2 regions of the Pseudomonas sp. AK-TSAG1-1 genome follow, and region 1 is predicted to be linked to the other one. Evidence: riboswitches for the same ligand, from Rfam matches in the RefSeq annotation. Region 1 holds a riboswitch; the other holds the start of a gene.
The links. A riboswitch is a leader RNA that binds a small molecule or an ion and turns the genes downstream of it on or off. The one in region 1 is predicted to bind cobalamin.
Positions count from the first base shown of each region.

Region 1 (9,014 bases):
CCTGCAGGTGCCGTTCGAGAATCAGCGTGGCGGACTGAAAACCGATGCGCCACGCGGTGGTGGTCGGCAGGTTGCGCACGTCCACCGAGTAGAAGTTGCGCCCGGTGGGCAGCACGTCGAGACGGCCACGGCTCGGCGCGCCGCTTGGGCCGGCAGGGACGAAGCGGCCGTTCAGCGCATCGAGCAAGCCACGCATTTCGGCGGGGCCGCAGGCGTCGAGACGCGGGGCGACGACTTCGCGCAGGTTCTCAATGATTACGCTGACTTCAGCCCAACGCGGATCCTGTCGGAGTGAGCCTGCTCGCGATGGCGGTGGGTCAGATAAATCAATGTCGGCTGAAACACCGCTTTCGCGAGCAGGCTCGCTCCCACAGGGGATTTGGAGTGCCTGGGCGATCAGTTGGGTGGCGAACAGTTCGAGGCGTTCGCGGGTATCGCCGGCGCTGCGCCAGATTTCATCGCTGACGTTTTGCAGCGCCTGCGGACGCGGGCCATTCCACGGCTCGGCCAACGCACAATCCAGCGGATCAAACCCCAGCTCAAAGGCTTTCGCCACAGCCCGCAGCAAACTCGACTGTGCGCCCTTGCCGTCGCCACGCGGAATGCGCAGCAGCGCCAGCAACGTGTCGATGCGCAAACGTCCGGTCGGTGACTCACCGAAAATGTGCAGGCCATCGCGAATCTGCGATTCCTTCAGGTCACACAGATAGGTGTCCAGCCGCGGTAGCCAGATCGCTGCGTCGGCGTCGCTGTCCAGGCCGGCGTCGAGTTGCAGTTCACGGTCGATCTGCGTCTCGCGCACCAGTTGCAGGATGTCGCGCTGCAGCTCGCGGGCGCGGCGCGGGTCGAGCAGTTGGGCTTCGTAATATTCGTCGGCCAACAGTTCCAGATTGCGCAGCGGGCCGTAGGTTTCGGCACGGGTCAGCGGCGGCATCAGGTGGTCGATGATCACCGCTTGCGTGCGTCGTTTGGCCTGTGCGCCCTCACCCGGGTCATTGACGATAAACGGATAGATGTTCGGCAGCGGCCCGAGCAGCGCGTCCGGCCAGCAGTTTTGCGAAAGGCCGACGCCCTTGCCCGGCAGCCATTCGAGGTTACCGTGCTTGCCGACGTGAATCACCGCGTGCGCGCCGTAGGTGTTGCGCAGCCAGAAGTAGAACGCCAGATAGCCGTGGGGCGGCACCAGATCCGGGTCGTGATACACCGCACTCGGATCGACCTGATAACCGCGCGCCGGTTGAATGCCGACAAAGGTCAGGCCAAAGCGCAGACCGGCGATCATCATCCGCCCGTCACGGCACATCGGATCGTCTTGCGGAGCGCCCCAACGTTCCAGCACTGCCGCACGATTGGCTTGCGGCAGTGCATTGAACATCGCCAGATAAGCGTCCATCGCCAGGCTTTGCTGGCACGGGCGCAAATCGATGCTGTCGAGGTCGTTGCTGACGCCACCGAGCAATTGCTGGATCAGCGCAGTGCCGCTGTCCGGCAACTGAGCCGTCAGCGGAAAGCCTTCAGCCTGCAACGCACGCAAGATATTCAAAGCCGCGGCCGGGGTGTCGAGGCCGACACCGTTGCCGATACGACCGTCGCGGGTCGGGTAGTTGGCGAGGATCAGTGCGATGCGTTTTTCCGCGTTCGGCACCCGCGCCAGATCGCTCCAGCGCCGGGCCAGTTCGGCGACGAAATCCATGCGCTCCGGTTGCGCCCGGTAGCAGACCACGTCGGACTGACTGCGCTCACTGCGCCAGGCCAGATCCTTGAAGCTGATCGGCCGGCTGATGATGCGCCCGTCGAGTTCCGGCAAGGCGATGTGCATCGCCAGATCGCGTGGTCCGAGGCCCTGCTCGCTGTCGCGCCAGCCAGGCTCGTTGTCCTGCGCGCAGATCGCCTGAATCACCGGAATATTGCGCCGGAACGGCCGCAGATGTGGGGCTTCCGGGCTGGATTGCGCGAACCCGGTGGTGTTGAGAATCACCGCCGCCTCGACCTCGTCCAGCCAATCCTCGACCACGCTCAGGCAGCCCGGCTCTTTCAGACTGGCAACTGCGATTGGCAGCGGATTGAGCCCCGCCGCCTGCAAGCGCTGGCAGAACACATCGATGAACGCAGTGTTGGCCGCCTGCAAATGCGAGCGATAAAACAACACCGCCGCGACCGGTTGACCGGGCAGCCATTCGGCTTGCCAGTCGCTCAGCGCAGCGGAGTTTTTCTGTGGCTGGTAAATCGCCGTACGCGGCAGCGCTTGCGGCTCGTCCCAGGCGTAGTCCCGCGCCAGCCAGCGGTTGGCCAGGCAATGGAAGAAGTCCAGCGCATTGCCCATGCCGCCCTGACGCAGGAACTGCCAGAGGCGGTCGCGATCCTCGGCGGGCACGGTGCTCAAGTCGCTGAGTTCAGGGTCGGGACGGTCATCGCCAGGCACCAGAATCACCTGCACACCGCGCTCAGCCAGCTCCACCAGCCGCTCGACGCCATAACGCCAATAGGCAATGCCGCCGTGCAACGAAATCAGGATCACCTTGGCGTGACGCAGCACCTCATCGACATACAGATCGACCGAAGCGTGATTCTGCACCTGCATGGGATTGGCCAGGCGCAGACTCGGGTAATCCTCGGGCAATTGCTGCGCAGCTTCGGCGAGCAGCGCCAGGCTGGAATCGCCGCTGCACAGGATCACCAGCTCGGCGGGGGTTTGTCCAAGGTCGGCAATATTGTCATCCGACACGAAACCGCCGGGCTGGGTCCTGAGCAGGTGCATGGCTTAAACGCTGAGCGCGGCGCGCAGTTGCGCTTCGAGTTGCGCGGCGTCGAGTTCCTGGCCGATCAGCACCAGGCGCGTGACGCGCGCTTCATCGGTGCCCCACTGACGGTCGAAGTGCTTGTCGAAACGCGTGCCCACGCCTTGAATCAGCAGGCGCATCGGCTTGTTCGGGATCGCCGCGAAGCCTTTGACGCGCAGAATGCCGTGCTGAACCACCAGCTGCGTCAGTGCATCGAGCAGCAAGCTTTCATCGGCTTGCGGCAGTTCGATGGAGATCGAATCGAAAGCGTCATGATCGTGGTCATCGTGGTCGTCATCACCGTCGTGGTGGTGATCGTGATGGCTGTGGCGGCTGTCGATGTGCTCTTCGGAACCCGCGCCAAGGCCAATCAACACGTCCAGTGGCAGACGGCCGTTGCTGGCTTCGATGATTTTCACCGCTGGCGGCAGCTCTTCAGCGACTTCCAGACGTACGCGAGCGAGGTCTTCAGGGCTGGTCTGGTCGGCCTTGTTAAGGATCACCAGATCGGCGCTGGCCAGTTGGTCGGCGAACAGTTCGTGCAGCGGCGACTCGTGATCAAGGTTCGGGTCGAGTTTGCGCTGGGCATCGACCTGATCCGGAAACGCGGCGAAGGTGCCGGCAGCCACCGCCGGGCTGTCGACCACGGTAATCACCGCGTCAACGGTGCAGGCACTGCGGATTTCCGGCCACTGGAAAGCTTGGACCAGCGGTTTCGGCAGGGCCAGACCGGAGGTTTCGATCAGGATGTGGTCGAGATCACCGCGACGGGCGACCAGTTCGCGCATCACCGGGAAGAATTCTTCCTGCACCGTGCAGCACAGGCAGCCGTTGGCCAGTTCGTAGACGCGGCCGGTGGCTTCTTCTTCGGTGCAGCCGATGGTGCATTGCTTGAGGATTTCACCGTCGATGCCCAGTTCGCCGAACTCGTTGACGATCACCGCGATGCGGCGGCCCTGAGCGTTGTCGAGCATGTGTCGCAGCAAGGTGGTTTTGCCCGAGCCGAGGAAACCGGTGACGATGGTGACAGGGAGTTTGGCCAGTGTTTTCATCGGATGCCCTTTGGCAAGGTGGCGGGCATACGGGACGAGATCCGCTGCGACCGAGCGCGCGGAAGAATTCGCCACCGGATCACCCCGCCCGGTTGTAGTGAGAAATCTGTCACGAGGCAGGTCTCCTGGCTGACGGTGTTCAGGCTTTGGGCCTGGCATTCGCTGCGCCTTCCCGCTGGCTCTGGATTGAGTTGGCAGTGGCGTGGCAGCGAACAGCACCGTTCACAGTTGCGGGGGCAGCCGCGGCTTGGACCGCGTTCCCTTCTTAGCTTCGGCGTGGGCCGAAGAACCTCGAAAGCGCAAGGCTACGCAGGGTATTGGGATGGGTCAATGGTTGGTGGATTTTGGGATTGGGGGCATATCCGTTGCTTCGGGTGCTGCCGCTGGCGGTTTCGCTCTTACAGCGAGTCCCTTTTTCAAACGCCAAAAAGGAACCAAAAGGCTTTGCCCCGGCGTACGGCACTTCGCCTAGGCTCAGTGTTCCCTCGCTACGGTGTCCATCAGGGGGCATCGCCTACGGTTTGCTTCGCTGCACCTCCTCTCGATGTATGCGGCTTCGCCGCATGGCGCTGCGCGCCTCCCCCCTGATGGACACCTTCGCTCGGCCTGCCGATGGGGCTTTGAGATCAAAGGCAACATCAAAAGCCGGAGCCAGATCCAGATCCAGATCCAGATCCAGATCCAGATCCAGATCCAGATCAAAAGATCACAGCCTTCGGCAGTTCCCACAGGGGATTAGGTGTGTTCAGTTGGAGTTAGTTGGTTGGCGGACCGCCTTCGCGAGCAAGCCCGCTCCCACAGTGGGATCGGGTGTGCTCAGTTAAAGATTGGTCGGCCGTGAGGCCGCCATCGCTGGCAGGCCAGCTCCCACAATTTTAATTCGTGCCCCCCATGCGGCGAAGCCGCCCCACTCAACACGATGAGCGTTAGCTCGAGTAAAGCTTTTGATCTCAAGACCCGCCGGCAGGCTGAGTGGAGGGATTGATCCGGGGGTGGGAGCGCAGCGACCGTTTGGCGCAGCCAAACACATCGAGAGGAGGTGCAGCGAAGCAAACCGTAGGCGATGCCCCAGGATCAATCCCGGAGCGAAGGAACCCGAGCCTAGGCGAGGGCCGAACGTCAGGGCATAGACCTTTTGGTTACTTTTGGGGCGTTTGCCAAAAGTGACCCGCCGTCAGGGCGGAACCCTAAGCGGCCGTTACCGCAGCACCGGATCCACCCACAAAATTGACTAAATTCCCCAACCCATGGTCTCCTACACAACTTGTTACGGGTGCCCTTCACAGGGTGAAACGGGAAACCGGTGAATCATGTGCTTTACTCAAGCCCATGTCAGTCCGGTGCTGCCCCCGCAACGGTAAGCGAGCGAAGCGTCAGATCCACTGTGCCAGTACGGCATGGGAAGGTGATGCTTGCAGGTCGGCCTGACGCCAACCCCTCGTGAGCCCGGAGACCGGCCCGCAACACACAGTGCGCATTGTGCGTCGCTGAACATAACAAACCCGCGGTGGGCGGGCGCTGTTCGAACCTCTGCGTGCCCGACTCGCAGGGGTCTTCATGCGCTCTATTCACCCGCTGACACTCCAGAGGGAAGCGCCATGTCGATCATCAGCAGCACCGGCAGCAACACCGATAAAATCTCCAGCACCGCCACGTTGAGCCAACGCCTGACTGCGGCGATCTTTGCCTCGATCCTGGGTGCCAGCCTCGTCTACTTCGCCGGTTTCTCGCACATCGAAGCGGTGCACAACGCCGCCCACGATACCCGCCACAGCGCCGCGTTTCCGTGCCACTGAGACCTTTCGACATGATCAAGCGAATTGCGCAAACCGCAGGGTTCACCGGCCTGCTGGCTGCCCTGCTCCTCACCCTGTTGCAAAGTTTCTGGGTCTCGCCGTTGATTCTGCAGGCGGAAACCTTCGAAAAAGCCGAACCTGTCGCCGTTCATGAACATGCCGAAGGCGCCATGGCCGGGCACACCCACGACGCACAAGCCTGGGAGCCGGAAGACGGCTGGCAGCGCGTAGTCTCGACCACCGGAGGCAATCTGGTGGTGGCCGTCGGTTTCGCCCTGATGCTCGCGGGCCTTTACACCCTGCGTGCACCGACCAAAACCTCGCAAGGCCTGCTCTGGGGCCTGGCCGGTTACGCGACCTTCGTGCTTGCACCGACCCTCGGCCTGCCGCCTGAACTGCCGGGTACCGCTGCAGCCGATCTGGCTTCGCGCCAGATGTGGTGGATCGGCACGGCCGCCTCGACCGCTGTCGGCCTGGCCCTGATCGTGTTCAGCCGTCACTGGCTGATGAAGCTGCTGGGCGTGGCAATCCTGGCCGTACCGCATGTGATCGGCGCCCCGCAGCCGGAGGTGCATTCGATGCTGGCACCCGAGGCGCTGGAAGCTCAGTTCAAAATCGCTTCGCAGTTGACCAACGTGGCGTTCTGGCTGGCTTTGGGCCTGATCAGCGCCTGGTTGTTCCGCCGCAAAAGCGATGGTCAGTACCACGCATGACCGATGACAGCGCAGCGCCGACCTTCGTGGTCGGCCTGGGCTGCCAGCGCGGCTGCCCGGCCAGCACGCTGCGCGCGTTGCTCGACCAGGCCTTGCAGGCGCATCGCATCGACCTTTTAGCGGTCAAGGCCCTGGCCAGTATCGACTTGAAGCGTGATGAGCCCGGTTTACAGGAACTCGCCGCCCAACTGGCACTGCCGCTGTTGTATTTCAGCAGCGTAGAACTGGCGAGTTATCAGCAGCGTCTGAGCCATCATTCACAGATCGCCTACGAACGTACCGGATGCTACGGCGTTGCCGAAAGTGCTGCGCTGGCCCTCGCCGAACAGCTGATTCAGGCGCCGGCAAAACTGCTGATTTCCCGGCAAAAATACGCCCAGGCCACGTTGGCATTGGCCGGCGCTGCGTAAAATCCCGATAATCCCCCTCTTTGATCATGAGCAATCTTCATCTGAAGCCTTGCCCTGCCCCGTTTTTCACAGGATTTCTTCATGACCGTCTACTTCATCGGCGCCGGCCCCGGCGACCCGGAATTGATCACTGTCAAAGGCCAGCGACTGATTCGCAGCTGCCCTGTGATCATCTACGCAGGCTCGCTGGTCCCGACCGCTGTGCTGGAGGGGCATCAGGCCGAAATCGTGGTCAACAGCGCCGAATTGCACTTGGAGCAGATCATCGAATTGATCAAATCCGCCCACGCCAAGGGGCAGGATGTGGCACGGGTGCACTCCGGCGATCCGAGCCTGTATGGCGCGATTGGCGAGCAGATTCGCTATTTGCGTGAGTTGAATATTGCGTTCGAAATCATCCCTGGCGTTACCGCAACGGCGGCGTGCGCGGCACTGCTGGGTGCAGAACTGACCCTTCCGGACATCTCGCAAAGCGTGATTCTGACCCGTTACGCCGACAAGACTGCAATGCCGGCCGGCGAAGAACTGGGGAATCTGGCGCAGCATGGCGCGACCATGGCGATTCATCTGGGGGTCAATCACCTGGAGAAAATCATCGCCGAACTGCTGCCGCATTACGGCGCGGATTGCCCGATTGCGGTGATTCACCGCGCGACTTGGCCGGATCAGGACTGGGTGGTGGGGACACTGGAGGATATTGCCGCGAAGGTGCAGGCCAAGGGGTTTCGGCGCACGGCGTTGATTCTGGTTGGACGAGTGCTGGGCAGTGAGGTGTTCAGCGAGTCATCGCTGTATCGCGCGGGGCATGCGCATCTTTATCGCCCATGACGGCCCTTTCGCAAGCCAGCCCGCCCCCACATTTGCAATGCGATCACATGTGGGGGCGGGCTTGATCGCGAAGGCGTGATTGAATTTCACGCAAAAAAAACGGCGCTCACGGGGCGCCGTTTTTTATGTCCGCAGCGAACACCTTAGTAGTAGGCGTTTTCTTTCTGCGTGTGGTCGGTCACGTCGCGCACACCCTTTAGTTCAGGAATACGCTCGAGCAGAGTGCGCTCGATACCTTCCTTCAGGGTCACGTCGGCCTGGCCGCAGCCTTGGCATCCACCGCCGAACTGGAGCACGGCGATGCCGTCCTCGACCACATCGATCAGGCTGACCTGACCGCCGTGGCTGGCCAGCCCCGGGTTGATCTCGGTTTGCAGGTAGTAGTTGATGCGCTCGTTGACCGGGCTGTCGGCGTTGACCATCGGCACTTTGGCGTTTGGCGCCTTGATGGTCAGTTGACCACCCATGCGGTCGGTGGCGTAGTCGACGACGGCATCGTCAAGGAACGCTTCGCTGAACGAGTCGATGTAGGCGGTGAAGCTTTTCAGCCCCAGCGCGGTATCTTCAGGTTTTTCTTCGCCCGGCTTGCAGTAGGCAATGCAGGTTTCGGCGTACTGGGTGCCAGGCTGGGTGATGAAGACGCGGATGCCGATGCCCGGGGTGTTCTGCTTGGAGAGCAGATCGGCCAGGTAATCGTGGGCGGCGTCGGTAATGGTAATAGCGGTCATGGAAACTCCTCGCAGGCTTGGGCGCAGTTTACGCCAATCATCGCGCCGCACAAAGTCCTAGTATTTTTGTCGGGAAAGCTGGGAATCCGATTGAGCAACAGGTTCGCCATCGATCCGCGCTTTAAGCCACTGATAGCTGCGTTTTTCCACCCATTCGTAGCTCAACCAGGACCCTGCGCCAATGGCCACAGCGCAGACGACGAACATCAGGTACGGACTGATTCCATAATGTCGCGCGATAAAACCACCGGCCGACAGCACCAGCACGTGCATCAGATACACCGAATACGAACAATCGCCCAGCAGCTTGAGTAGCCGATTGCGCTCGACATAACGTTCCAGCGCCATGCAGGCCATCACCAGCACCGCACTCGCCAGCCCCCAGTTCAACAGTCGTGGCGCCGGCGTCAGGCAATAGATTGCCATCAACGCGGCGCCAATTCCCAGCAACGGCAACCACAGGCCCGGGCCAATCCAGCCCCGGCGGTACAGGATGCCGATGCCGATCCCCAGCAAGAACTCGTAAACGATGTCCGAACGATAGAACTCGCTGACCCAGCCAAACGCCTGGCAAGTAGCAAACAGCAACGCTGCGACCACCAGCAGACGCACCTGCCAACGGAACACCAGCGCACAGGCGAACAGCACGTAGAACAGAATTTCGTAATTGAGGGTCCAGCCGACATTCAGGGTCGGGTAGATCCCGT
Region 1 is NZ_CM165965.1:3,482,012-3,491,025, forward strand. Features, by position in the region: gene cobN (cobaltochelatase subunit CobN) at 1-2,758, opposite strand, end outside; gene cobW (cobalamin biosynthesis protein CobW) at 2,762-3,832, opposite strand; cobalamin riboswitch at 3,931-4,141, opposite strand; cobalamin riboswitch at 5,087-5,308, shown strand; gene AC1UK9_RS15410 (CbtB domain-containing protein) at 5,431-5,628, shown strand; gene AC1UK9_RS15415 (CbtA family protein) at 5,640-6,341, shown strand; gene AC1UK9_RS15420 (cobalamin biosynthesis protein) at 6,338-6,751, shown strand; gene cobM (precorrin-4 C(11)-methyltransferase) at 6,833-7,579, shown strand; gene nfuA (Fe-S biogenesis protein NfuA) at 7,723-8,307, opposite strand; gene AC1UK9_RS15435 (acyltransferase family protein) at 8,365-9,014, opposite strand, start outside.

Region 2 (9,014 bases), 1.6 Mb from region 1:
ACCCTGGAATGCATTCTCATGCGGGCGCGGGCTTGCTCGCGAAGAGGCCGGAACAGCCAACCTGGATCCCACAGAGCTGACGCAGTAGCCCGGTATCCAGATGCTTCTCCACCAGATCCGCCAGCCGCTCGATATCACGCTCGCGCAAGCCGTGGTAATCCACTTCCTGCACATCGCTCAACCCGGCCCAACGCAGCAACGCGGCACTGGCGTGCGGCGACTCGAACAAGCCGTGCAAATAGGTGCCGAGCACCTGCCCGTCGAGGCTCTGCGCGCCATCGCAACGACCGTCGTCCAGATGCACCGCCGCATTCTCCAGCGCCGGGCCAGCCGTCACGCCCGCATGGATTTCATATCCACTGACCTCAGCCTCTTCCAGCGCCAGACGCCCGCGCACATTGCGCAATTGCTTCTCGGCTTCCAGCGTCGTTTCGAACGCCAGCAGACCCAGGCCGGCGCTCGAACCGGGCGCGCCTTCCAGCCCCAGCGGATCGTGCACCTGCTCGCCGAGCATTTGCAGGCCACCGCAGATCCCCAGCAGCTTGCCGCCGTAACGCAGGTGCCGGTTGATCGCCGTGTCCCAACCGTTGGCGCGCAGATACGCGAGATCGCTGCGCACGCTTTTCGAGCCGGGCAGGATGATCAAGTCGGCGGCAGGAATCGCCTGCCCCGGGCCGATGAACTGCAGGTCCACCTGCGGATGCAAACGCAGCGGATCGAAATCGGTGTGATTGCTGATGCGCGGCAGCACCGGCACCACCACTTTGAGCACTTGCTCGGCCTTGTCGGTCTGGCGCTGGTCGATGCCGTCCTCGGCCTCCAGGTGCAGATCCATCACGTATGGCAGCACCCCCAGCACCGGTTTGCCGGTGCGCTGCTCGAGCCAGTCGAGGCCCGGTTGCAGCAAGGCGATGTCGCCGCGAAACCGGTTGATGATGAAACCTTTGACCCGCGCCTGTTCGCTCGGTGACAGCAACTCCAGGGTGCCGACCAGATGCGCAAATACTCCGCCGCGATTGATGTCGGCAATCAGCAGCACCGGGCAATCCACCGCCTCGGCAAAGCCCATGTTGGCGATGTCACCGGCGCGCAGATTGATCTCCGCTGGCGAGCCTGCGCCTTCGACCATCACCAGCGGATACACCGCGCTGAGCCGTTCGTGCGAAGCGAGCACCGCTTGCATGGCGATGGCTTTGTAGTCGTGATAGGCCACGGCGTTCATGCTGGTGACCGCGCGACCATGGATGATGACTTGTGCGCCAGTGTCGCTGTTGGGTTTGAGCAGCACCGGGTTCATGTCGGTGTGCGGTTCGAGGTGCGCCGCTTGCGCCTGCACCGCTTGGGCGCGGCCGATCTCGCCGCCATCAGCAGTCACGGCACTGTTGAGCGCCATGTTCTGCGGCTTGAACGGCACCACCGCCACGCCCTGACGGGTGGCCCAGCGGCACAGCGCCGTCACCAGCGTGCTTTTACCGGCATCGGAAGTGGTGCCTTGCACCATCAGGGTGGTCATGTCGATTCCTTGGCAAAGGCTTGCAGCGCTTGCTCGAGACGCGCCTCTTCAGCGGCATTGGCCGGCAGACCGAAACGCAGGCTGCTGTTGTGAGTGAAGAGACGCAGAAGGATGCCGCGTCGGGCCATGAATTCGTGCAACGCCACGGCGTGCTCGGTGATCAGCCACTGGAACAGCGCGCATCCGCCCAAGGGCTTGAAGCCGTAGCGCTCCAGCAACAACGCCAGGCGCTCGCTGGCCTCATCGCTGCGCATGCGTTGCCGGGTGTGCGCCTCGGTGTCCTGTAGACAGGCTTGGCCGAGCACCCGTGTCGGGCCGCTGACCGCCCATGGCCCGACCTGTTCGGCGAGCAACCTGAGCAGCTTGCGCTCGGCCAGCACAAAGCCCAGGCGCACGCCGGCCAGACCGAAGAACTTGCCGAACGAGCGCAACACGACCAAGCCGACCTGATGGGTGTACGACGCCAGACTCAGGTGCGGCGTGTTGTCCATGAACGCTTCATCGACCACCAGCCAACCGCCGCGCTGGGCCAGCCGCGCGTGCCAGTCCAGCAGTCGCGCCGGGGTCAGGCTCAGGCCGGTCGGATTGTTCGGATTGACCACGACCAGCACGTCGAGGCTGTCGAGAAAAAATTCGACCTCCTGCTCCAGCACTTCCCGCACGATGTAACCACTGCGGCGCCAGGCTTCGGCGTGCTCGGCATAACACGGTGACAACACGCCGACCTTGCCGGCACGGCGCAAACGCGGCAGCAACTGGATCGCCATCTGCGAGCCGGCCACCGGCAACACCTGGGAGGCGCCGTAGTAATCGCACGCGGCCTGCTCCAGGCCATCGTCGGTTTCCGGCAGACGCGCCCAAGCGCGCAACGGAATTTCCGGAACCGCAAACGGCCACGGCGCAAGGCCACTGGACAGGTCGAGCCAGTCGGCTTCGGCAATACCGTAATCGAGTGCAGCCTTGCGCAGCCGGCCACCGTGCTCAAGCATAGAATTCAGCCCCCACGCAGAGAATCAGCAGCCATAACCATACCCCGCGCTGGACCAATTGCCAGCCGCGATCAATCGAATCGGCATCCGCCGGCGCACCTTCGCCCAGCTGCGGACGGTCGTGCAGCTCACCGTGATAGATCGCCGGGCCGCCCAGCTCGACATTCAGCGCACCGGCACCGGCAGCCATCACCGGACCGGCATTGGGGCTGTCCCATTTCGGCGCCTGGGTGCGCCAGCATTTCCAGGCGAGCCGGGTGTTGCCCAACAGCGCGTAGGTCAGTGCCACCAGCCGTGCAGGAATGTAGTTGAGCACGTCATCGATTTTTGCCGCACACCAGCCGAAACGCTCGAAACGTTCGTTGCGATAACCCCACATTGCATCGAGCGTGTTGCTCAAGCGATAGAGCACCACGCCCGGCGCACCGGCCACGACAAACCAGAACAGCGCAGCGAACACCGCATCACTGCCGTTTTCCAGCACCGACTCGGTAGCGGCACGGGCGACGGCTGTGCTGTCCAGTTCGCTGGTCTGGCGGCTGACCAGATAGCCGACGCGCTTGCGCGCCTCTTCCAGATCTTCACTGCGCAAGGCTTTGGCCACAGGCTCGACGTGTTCGCCAAGACTGCGCATGCCCAGGGCGCAATACAGCGCAAGAATCTCGACGATCCAGCCCACGTAAGGCGCCCAGGAAAATGCGGTGGCGAGCAACGTCAGCGGCAGCACCGCGATCACCCAAGCGGTGACTCCGTGACTGCGCCAGCCACGGCCGCCCGCATTGAAACGTCGCTCGATGCGCCCGGCGAAATTGCCGAACGCCACCAGCGGATGCCAGCGTTTCGGTTCACCCAGCAGCGCATCCAGCGCGACTGCAGCGACACTCAACAACGCCACACTCATTGACTCACTCCCCAATAATTTTCATACAGCAACTCATTGAGCGGACGCGCCTGCGCCCACCCTTCGAGTACCAGCATCGGCGCCGGATAGAATTCCTTGACCGGGCCCAGGCACAACACCGCCAACGGCTTGGCCCCGACCGGCAGTTGCAGCAGATCGGCCAGCGCCTGCGGCTCGAACAGCGAGACCCAGCCCATGCCCAGTCCTTCGGCACGGGACGCCAGCCACAGGTTCTGGATCGCGCAGGACAACGACGCCATGTCCATTTCCGGCAGCGTACGACGCCCGAAAATGTGCCGTTCGCGATCATCCATCAGCGCCGCGACCAGCACTTCGGCGCAATCGTTGATGCCTTCGACCTTGAGCTTCATGAACTCGTCGCTGCGCTCGCCGAGGGCAATGGCTGTGCGGATGCGTTCTTCTTCGACGAGGTTCTGGATCTGCCCGCGCAAGGCACGGTCGCTGATGCGGATGAAACGCCAAGGCTGCATCAGGCCGACGCTGGGCGCCTGATGTGCGGCCTCAAGCAGACGCCGCAGCAATTGAGGCTCGACCGTGCCACCGGTGAAGTGGCGCATGTCGCGGCGTTCGGCGATGGCTCGGTAGACCGCTTGGCGCTCGCCTTCGGAAAATGCGTTGTCGCTCATGGCCTCTTCGCGAGCAAGCCCGCTCCCACAGGGGTTGGGTGATCCAATGCGGGAGCGGACTTGCTCGCGAAAGCGGCCTCGAGATCCGGTGCAAACAATGCGGCAATCGCAGTCGGATTCGACGGAAAATAAAAGTGCACGTACGACGCCGTCATCCGTCCCTCGCGATACACCGCCTCCGCTCCGCGCCCGCCATTGGGGCTCAGGCCCCGGGCAATCGGCGTCAGTTCAGTGGTGGTCAGGGAATGGTGATAGGTGTGGCCGCGCAACGAACCTTCCGGCAGATCCACCGCTTGCAGCGCCAGTGCTGCCAGACGCTTTTGCATCACCGCATCACCGCGCAGCAGCCCGACCAGCTCAGCGCGGGCGCCTTCGACGTCAGTCAACGAATCGAGTAGATAGAGCATGCCGCCACACTCGGCGAGCAATGGTTTGCCGGCGGCGTGGTGCGCACGGATCGCCTCAAGCATCGCAGTATTTTGCGCCAACGCGACATGGTGCAATTCCGGATAACCGCCCGGCAGATACAGGCTGTCAGCCTCAGGCAACTGCGTATCGCGAATCGGCGAGAAGAAGCTCAACTCGGCGCCCATCGCGCGCAGCAAGTCGAGGCTGGCGCCGTAGGTGAAGGCAAAGGCTTCATCGCGTGCGACAGCAATGCGCACACCTGCGAGCAACGGTTCAGCGGGGATCACTTCAGGCGCGGCGAATTCCACGGCCGGTGGCAGCGCTACCTCGCAACTGCTGGCCAAAGCTTCGGCGGCCGCGTCGAGACGTAAATCCAGGTCATTCAGTTCACTGGCTTGCACCAGTCCGAGATGGCGGCTCGGCAACTCGATCCCCGTTTCGCGGGACAGCGCACCGTACCAGCGCAAGCCTTCGGTGAGGCTGCCCTCGAGCAGTTGCGCGTGACGCAAGGTGCCGACGCGGTTGGCGAGCACGCCGGCAAACGGCAAGTCCGGCTGATAGCGCGCCAGCCCCAGCGCCAGGGCGCCAAAGGTCTGGGCCATCGCAGTACCGTCGATCACCCCGAGCACCGGCACACCAAAGTGTCGCGCCAGATCGGCACTCGAAGGCGTACCGTCGAACAGGCCCATCACGCCTTCGATCAGAATCAGATCCGCCTCGGCGGCGGCCTCCCACAACAGACGCCGGCTTTCCTGCTCGCCGACCATCCACATGTCCAGTTGATACACCGGCGCACCGCTGGCGCGCTCGAGAATCATCGGGTCGAGGAAGTCCGGGCCACATTTGAAGACGCGCACCTTGCGCCCCTGATTGCGATGCAAACGCGCGAGTGCGGCGGTGACGGTGGTCTTGCCCTGACCGGAGGCCGGCGCGGCAATCAGCACCGCCGGGCAGTGACGTGGTTGATTCAAAGTTCGACGCCTTTCTGCGCTTTGATGCCTGCCTGAAAGGCGTGTTTGAGCATGCCCATTTCGGTGACGGTGTCACCCATCTCGATCATTTCCGGCTTGGCCGCACGACCGGTGACGATCACGTGCTGCATTGGCGGACGCGCCTGCAAATCGCTGAGCACCTGATCCAGGTCGAGGTAGCCATGCTTGAGGGCGATGTTCAGTTCATCCAGCACCACCAGACCGATCGACGGATCGCGCAGCAGCTCGCGGGAGACTGCCCACGCGGCTTCGGCGGCAGCAATGTCACGCTGCCGGTCCTGGGTTTCCCAGGTGAAGCCCTCGCCCATCACGTGAAAGCGCACTTGCTCGGGGAAGCGCCGGAAGAACAGTTCTTCGCCGGTGCTGTTGCGCCCCTTGATGAACTGCACCACGCCGCACTGCATGCCGTGGCCCATGGCGCGGGCAAGCATGCCGAACGCCGAGCTGCTTTTGCCTTTGCCATTGCCGGTCAGCACCAGCACCAGGCCGCACTCGTCGGGCGAATTGGCGATGCGTTCGTCGATCACGGCTTTTTTGCGCTGCATACGCGCCAGATGGCGTTCGTCACGCTCGGGGGAATCGGTCATGGGGGAGCTCTCCGTTGAGGCTGGATAACGGCGGGCAGGCACAAGAATAGACGGCAAAAAGCCTGGCATCGCCCACCGTGATGCCGCTGGATGGATCAGGCCGGTCTCCGGGCTCATGAGCGGCGAATCGCCGGCTGCGCGCCTTCCCGCGTCTGTCGACACAGTGGCTCAATGCGCAGCTTTCACTCATTTACCGTTGCGGGGGCAGCGCCGGGATCGCGATCGTTCTTCGCCTGAAGACAACCCTCACCGGCTTCCCTGTTTCACTCTGTCGACACACGTCACAGAGCACCTGAAACAAGCCGCGAAGGTTAGAGGGTTGGGGGTGGAGCGTCAATTAAAGAGGCGGCCGTCGGGCGAATAACTGCCGCCGATCAATTATCTGGCGCCAATCTTGTGCCACACTGATACAAGTGATATCAAAGAGCCATGCTTTTCTCGAAAAAGCCCATCACAACAATAAGGATGATTACGATGCAAGGCATGATCATCAGCAACCCGCGCCTGGAGTTCCTGCGCCCGGTGCTTGAACGCTGGTTTGACTGTATCGACCGCTACAACGCCGTGCGCGGCGACAACGACACGCCTTACTGGCATGACGAGAAAGCCAATCTCGGATTGCTCTCCGCTGCGGCATGGATGGCCGAACTGGTGACCCTTTGCGACACCGCCACCCGCAAGCAGAACGAGGACGGCGAGCGCAATGCCCGCGCTCACCTGTTCCTCGCCGGCGCCGAAGACCGCGCCTACATCCAGGCCACGCAGCGCTGGCCGCGAGTCAGCAACCTCAACCTGACCCAGGCCCTGCTGGAAATCACCAGCGACGCCAAACGCATCAGCTTCGCCAGCGACCTCAAACTCGGTTGCCTGTTCGTCGCGCCGCAAAAAGCCCAGCACAGCGCCAGCCCCGAAGAGCTGCAGGACATGGTCGACGACCTGCAAAAGGAACACTGCTGCGCGGTCGCCTGGTATTTCCCCTACGCCTACCGCAAGTTGCGCAGCGAAGCGGGCAACTATCACCCCGGAATCGCCGTGCTGTTCAAAGAGGCCCGTGGCTGAGCGGTTGAACCATCGGGTGCGCAGGCTCCTCTATGATTAGGCATGCATTCATAGGGAAGATCAGTAATGCGCAAAACCCAACTCGCTCTCCTCATCGCCCTCGCCGGAGGGCTCGCCGCCTGCGGTGAATCCTCCAGCCTGCAAGTTTCCGACGGCACCGGCCCGTCACCGAAGCTGCCCGAACCCAACAAGACCCTGATTCCGACGGTGAACATCGCCCCGGCGATCGGCTGGCCTGCGGGCGGCAAACCGACCGCAGTGGCTGGTACGCAAGTCGCTGCATTTGCCGAAGGCCTCGACCATCCGCGCTGGCTCTACGTGCTGCCCAACGGTGACGTGCTGGTGGCGGAAACCAATGCTCCGCCAAAGCCTGACGACAGCAGTGGCATTCGTGGCTGGGTAATGAAGAAAGTCATGGGCAAGGCTGGCGCCGGCGTGCCGAGCCCGAATCGCATCACCCTGCTGCGCGATGCCGACCACGACGGCGTGGCCGAGACCCGCACGGTTTTTCTGCAGAATCTCAATTCGCCGTTCGGCATGACGCTGGTCGGCAACGATCTGTACGTCGCCGACACTGATCGCTTGCTGCGCTTCCACTACGAGCCGGGCGCGACCGAGATCAAGACGCAGCCGATCAAAGTCACCGACCTGCCAGGCGGCACACTGAACCATCACTGGACCAAAAACGTCATCGCCAGCAAGGACGGCAGCAAGTTGTACGTCACCGTTGGCTCGAACAGCAACGTCGGCGAAAACGGCTTGGATAAAGAGGAAGGTCGCGCGGCGATCTGGGAAGTGGATCGCGCCACAGGCAACCACCGGATCTTCGCCTCGGGCATCCGCAACCCCAACGGTCTCGCGTGGGAGCCCACCTCTGGCGCGCTGTGGACGGCGGTCAACGAGCGTGACGAGATCGGCAGCGACCTGGTGCCGGACTACATCACCTCAGTCAAGGACGGCGGCTTCTATGGCTGGCCCTTCAGCTATTACGGCCAGCATGTGGATGTGCGCGTAAAACCGCAAAACCTCGATCTGGTGGCCAAGGCCATTGCTCCGGACTACGCCGTAGGCCCGCACACCGCCTCGCTGGGCCTGACATTCGCCGAGGGCAACAGCCTGCCGGCGCAATTCAAGGAAGGCGCGTTCATTGGCCAGCATGGCTCATGGAACCGCAAACCGCACAGTGGCTATAAAGTGATTTTCGTACCGTTCGCCGCCGGCAAGCCGAACGGAGCACCGGTCGATGTGCTGACTGGCTTCCTCGACAAGGACGAGAACGCTCTGGGCCGCCCGGTGGGCGTGGTGATCGACCAGCAAGGCGGTTTGCTGGTGGCCGACGATGTGGGCAACAAGGTGTGGCGGGTGTCGTCCGCCAAATAATTTAGCGTCCAGCACATAACAAATGTGGGAGATTCTATGTTTGAGGGTTCCCCTCAAACATAGAATCTCCCACATTTAAAACATCAGCAATTACGGGTTATGCGCCAGATGCTCAGGCTGCAACACCCGTTTGGCGCTCAGATACGCTTTCTGCCAGTACGCCTTCGACAGGCTGTCGAGCTTCACCGTGCCACCGGTTGCCGGCGCGTGCACGAAGCGCCCTTCTCCGACGTAGATCCCCGCATGGCTGACTTGCGAGCCGCCGTTGGTGGCGAAGAAGATCAGGTCGCCAGTCTGCAAGCCTTCCTTGCCGACATTCGGCGCCTGCATCACGATCAGTTCACGCGTCGAACGCGGCAGATTGATACCCGCCGCATCGCGGTAAACGAAACCGATCAGACCACTGCAATCAAAACCCGAATCCGGCGTGTTGCCGCCCCAGCGATAAGGCGTGCCGACCAGGCCGAGCGCGCGAAACAGCACGTCTTCAGCGGCGGGCGAGAACGACTGGGAAGGTCCGAACACTACCGGGGCACGT
Region 2 is NZ_CM165965.1:1,898,750-1,907,763, reverse strand. Features, by position in the region: gene AC1UK9_RS08725 (cobyric acid synthase) at 17-1,513, opposite strand; gene cobD (threonine-phosphate decarboxylase CobD) at 1,510-2,502, opposite strand; gene cbiB (adenosylcobinamide-phosphate synthase CbiB) at 2,495-3,403, opposite strand; gene bluB (5,6-dimethylbenzimidazole synthase) at 3,400-4,050, opposite strand; gene AC1UK9_RS08705 (cobyrinic acid a,c-diamide synthase CobB) at 4,047-5,429, opposite strand; gene cobO (cob(I)yrinic acid a,c-diamide adenosyltransferase) at 5,426-6,037, opposite strand; cobalamin riboswitch at 6,119-6,348, opposite strand; gene AC1UK9_RS08695 (hypothetical protein) at 6,512-7,096, shown strand; gene AC1UK9_RS08690 (PQQ-dependent sugar dehydrogenase) at 7,163-8,476, shown strand; gene AC1UK9_RS08685 (C40 family peptidase) at 8,567-9,014, opposite strand, start outside.
Region 2: linked by a shared signal. The riboswitch ahead of cobO (cob(I)yrinic acid a,c-diamide adenosyltransferase) and the one ahead of AC1UK9_RS15410 (CbtB domain-containing protein) in region 1 are both predicted to bind cobalamin.